Regions from separate parts of the Ramlibacter algicola genome, predicted to be linked through region 1. Evidence: riboswitches for the same ligand, from Rfam matches in the RefSeq annotation. Region 1 holds a riboswitch; the other holds the start of a gene.
The links. A riboswitch is a leader RNA that binds a small molecule or an ion and turns the genes downstream of it on or off. The one in region 1 is predicted to bind S-adenosylhomocysteine.
Positions count from the first base shown of each region.

Region 1 (2,197 bases):
GAGCGAAGACCTGCTTCAGCTCGAACGGCGTCGCCACTTCGAGCTGGTCGTAGCGGCACTCGGCCGCGGGCTTGTCGTCGCGCCAGCGCAGGAAGGTGGTCGCATGGCGGAAGCGGCGGCCCTGCAGGTGGTCGTACTTCACTTCGCACACGCGCTCGGGGCGCAGCGGCTCCCACGCGAGGTCCTTGGCGCCGCTCCAGCGGCTCTTCGCACCCGGCATGCGGTCGGCGTCGCCGACGCTGGCCTGCGCCCACTCGCGCCAGGGATGGTCGGCCATCGCGTTCTCGCGCATCGGCGCGAGTTCCTCCACCAGTTCGCGGCGGCGCGCCATCGTGAACGACGACGTCACGCCCACGTGCTGCAATTGCCCGGACTCGTCGTACAGCCCGAGCAACAGCGAGCCGACCGCATCCTGCGTGTCCTTGTACCAACGGAACCCCGCGACCACGCAGTCGACGGTGCGCGCGTGCTTGATCTTGAACATCGTGCGCTTGCCCGGCTGGTACTTCGCATCGACGGGCTTGGCCATCACGCCGTCGAGCCCGGCGCCTTCGAAGCGCTGCAGCCAGTCCTGCGCCAGCGCGCGATCGGTCGTCACGGGCGTCAGGCGCAGCGGCGGCTTCGCGGACTTGAGCAGGCTTTCGAGGCGCTGGCGGCGCTCCTGCTGCGGCAGGTCCATCACCGACTTGCCGCCGGCGGCGAGCAGGTCGAAGGCGACGAAGCCGGCCGGCGTTTCCTTCGCCAGCTTGCCGATGCGCGAGGCCGCCGGATGGATGCGCTGCTGCAGCGCGTCGAAGTCCAGGCCCTGCGGACCCGCGACCACGATCTCGCCGTCGAGGATGCAGCCCTTGGGCAACTGCTCGGCCAGCACCTTCTCCAGCTCGGGGAAGTAGCGGTTGAGCGCCTTCAGGTCGCGGCTCTGGATGCGCACGCCGGTCGTGTCGCGGAAGACGATGGCGCGAAAGCCATCCCACTTGGGCTCGAAGAGAAAGCCCTCCGCCTCGGGCAGCGCTTCGGCGATCTTGGCCAGCATGGGATCGATGGGGGAGGTGAACAGGGATTCGGTGGCCATCCGGCGGTTGTACCGCACGCCGTGCGCAGCCGGGGACGGAGCGGCTCGACGGGAACCCTTCCGTATAATCGCCGCCATCCGAGGAGCGTTGCAGCGCCGCACGGCGTGAGGCTCGGAAACCTTCGCAACGACGCTCACCCACTGTCCACGTGTGGTGAGTCCGCGCCGGCAGTGGCTGACACCATCGAACTGGAGCCACCATGAACGCCGTTCTCAAGAACACCGCGACGCAGGATTGCGTCATCGCCGACCTGTCGCTCGCCGACTGGGGCCGCAAGGAAATCAAGATCGCCGAGACCGAGATGCCGGGCCTGATGGCGATCCGCGAGGAATACGCCAGGAGCCAGCCCCTGAAGGGCGCGCGCATCACCGGCTCGCTGCACATGACGATCCAGACCGCGGTGCTGATCGAGACGCTGCAGGCGCTGGGCGCGCAGGTGCGCTGGGCCTCGTGCAACATCTTCTCCACCCAGGACCACGCCGCCGCGGCCATCGCCGCTGCCGGCACGCCGGTGTTCGCCGTCAAGGGCGAGACGCTGGAAGAGTACTGGGACTACACGCACCGCATCTTCGACTTCGGCGCCAAGGGCACCGACGGCGAAGGCCCGAACATGATCCTGGACGACGGCGGCGACGCGACGCTGCTGATGCACCTGGGCCAGCGCTGCGAGCAGGACCTGTCGCTGATCGACACGCACTCGTCGGAAGAGGAGCGCATCCTCCACGCGGCGATCCGCAGGAAGCTCAAGGAAGACCCGACCTGGTACTCGCGCAAGGCGAAGGAAATCCTCGGCGTGACCGAGGAAACCACGACCGGCGTGCACCGCCTGATCGACATGGCCAACAAGGGCCTGCTGAAGTTCCGCGCGATCAACGTCAACGACTCCGTCACCAAGAGCAAGTTCGACAACCTGTACGGCTGCCGCGAGTCGCTGGTCGACGGCATCAAGCGCGCAACTGACGTCATGGTGGCCGGCAAGGTCGCGCTGGTGGCCGGCTACGGCGACGTGGGCAAGGGCTCGGCGCAGGCGCTGCGCGCGCTGTCGGCGCAGGTGTGGGTCACCGAGATCGACCCGATCAACGCCCTGCAGGCCGCGATGGAAGGCTACCGCGTGGTGACGATGG
Region 1 is NZ_JAEDAO010000001.1:3,940,935-3,943,131, reverse strand. Features, by position in the region: gene I8E28_RS19335 (ATP-dependent DNA ligase) at 1-1,072, opposite strand, end outside; S-adenosyl-L-homocysteine riboswitch at 1,147-1,215, shown strand; gene ahcY (adenosylhomocysteinase) at 1,273-2,197, shown strand, end outside.

Region 2 (2,197 bases), 3.5 Mb from region 1:
GCGGGCGGCCCTTGGCGGCCAGCACCTTCTGGTACATCTCCTCGGTGTCGGGAACGATGTGGTCGGTGATGCCGTGCACCAGCGCGTGCGCCAGCCGCTGCTCCACCGGCAGCTGGCGCCATTCGTTCTTCTTGCCTTCGTCCTTGGCAGCGCCCTTGGCGCTCTCCGCGATCTCCACCAGCCGCTCGCCCGCGTCCTTGCGGCGATTGAGCACGACGTCCTCGACGCGCTCGCGCAGCGTGGGTTCGACGTCGTCGTAGACGCCCACCATGCCGGCGTTGACGATGCCCATGTCCATGCCCGCCTTGATCGCGTGGTACAGGAACACGGTGTGGATCGCCTCGCGCACCGGGTCGTTGCCACGGAACGAGAAGCTCACGTTCGACACCCCGCCGCTCACCTTCGCGCCGGGCAGGTTCTGCTTGATCCAGGTCGTCGCGTTGATGAAGTCGACGGCGTAGTTGTCGTGCTCCTCGATGCCGGTGGCGATCGCGAAGATGTTGGGGTCGAAGATGATGTCCTCGGGCGGGAAGTCCACTTCGTCGACCAACATGCGGTAGGCGCGCTCGCAGATCCGGATCTTGCGTTCGTAGCTGTCGGCCTGGCCCTGCTCGTCGAACGCCATCACGACGGCCGCGGCGCCATACCGCTTGACCAGCGTGGCCTGCCGCTTGAACTCGGCTTCGCCTTCCTTCAGCGAGATCGAGTTCACGATGCCCTTGCCCTGCAGGCAACGCAGGCCGGCCTCGATCACCTCCCACTTGGAGCTGTCGACCATGACCGGCACGCGCGCGATGTCGGGCTCGCTGGCGATCAGGTTGAGGAAACGCACCATGGCCGCCTTGCTGTCCAGCATGGCTTCGTCCATGTTGACGTCGATGACCTGGGCGCCGTTCTCGACCTGCTGGCGCGCGACCGCCAATGCCTCTTCGAACTGGCCGGCCAGGATCAGCCGCGCGAACGCTTTCGATCCGGTGACGTTGGTGCGCTCGCCGACGTTGACGAACAGCGAACCGGGGCCGATCGAGACGGGCTCGAGGCCGGCGAGTTTCAGCGGGGGAACGGGAGAAGTCATCAGCTCACCTGGATGCATGCGGCGGGGCCGCGATCGGTGAGCGTCGTTGGGATCCCGAGCCTGACGCCGGCATGGAAACCGGCGCTGCAACGCCCCTCGGGATGCGTCATTTTACCGACAGCCCACCGGTCGCAGAATCGCAGCATGACGTCCCGCCGTTCCCTGCTCACCGCCGCGCTGGCCGCGGCCGCCCTGCCCAGCTTCGCGCAATCCGCCGACAAGGCCCCGTTTCGCATCCTGGTCGGCTTCCCGCCGGGCGGCGGCACGGACGCGATCGCGCGCACGCTGGGCGAGAAGCTCAAGGACCTGCTGGGCCAGCCGGTGCTGGTCGACAACCGCGCGGGCGCGGGTGGCCAGATCGCCGCGCAGGCGCTGAAGGCGGCGCAGCCCGACGGGCACACCGTGTTCCTGTCGCACGACCACACGATCTCGATCCTGCCGCTGGTGACGAAGAGCCCCGGCTTCGATCCCGCGCGCGACTTCGTCGCCGTCGCCGGCTTCGCCACCTTCGTGAATGCGCTGGCGCTGTCGGGCGGCACGCCTGCACGGACGATGCAGGAGTACGTCGCCTGGGTGCGCAGCCAGGGCGGCAAGGGCAACGTGGGCGTTCCCGCACCGGCGTCGGTGCCCGAGTTCCTCGTCAAGGTGATCGGGCAAAAGTGGAAGCTGGACCTGCAGGCCGCGCCCTACCGCGGCAGCGCGCCGATGATGGCCGACATGCTGGGCAACCAGATCGGCGCCGGCATCGGCTCGATTCCCGACTTCATCGAGAACCACAGGGCCGGCAAGATCCGCGTCGTCGCGGTGATGGGAACGGACCGCCAGGCTGCCGTGCCGGACGCGCCGACCTTCTCCGAGCTGGGCCTGCCCGGCTTCGAGGACGTGCCGTACTACGGCCTGTTCGCGCCCGCGAGCACGCCGCAAGCCACCATCGACCGTATCGGCGAGGCCGTGGCGAAGGCGATCGCGATGCCCGACGTGCGCGAGAAGCTCACTGCGACGGGCCTCACCGTCGGCCACATGCCAGCGCAGCAACTGGCAGCGCGCGAACGTGCCTACAGCGCGGCGTGGGCGAAGATCATCCAGGCGAGCGGCTTCCGGCCGCAATGACTGCGTCGTCCC
Region 2 is NZ_JAEDAO010000001.1:488,739-490,935, reverse strand. Features, by position in the region: gene metH (methionine synthase) at 1-1,075, opposite strand, end outside; S-adenosyl-L-homocysteine riboswitch at 1,107-1,179, opposite strand; gene I8E28_RS02375 (Bug family tripartite tricarboxylate transporter substrate binding protein) at 1,220-2,185, shown strand.
Region 2: another riboswitch for S-adenosylhomocysteine. It lies ahead of metH (methionine synthase); the one in region 1 lies ahead of ahcY (adenosylhomocysteinase).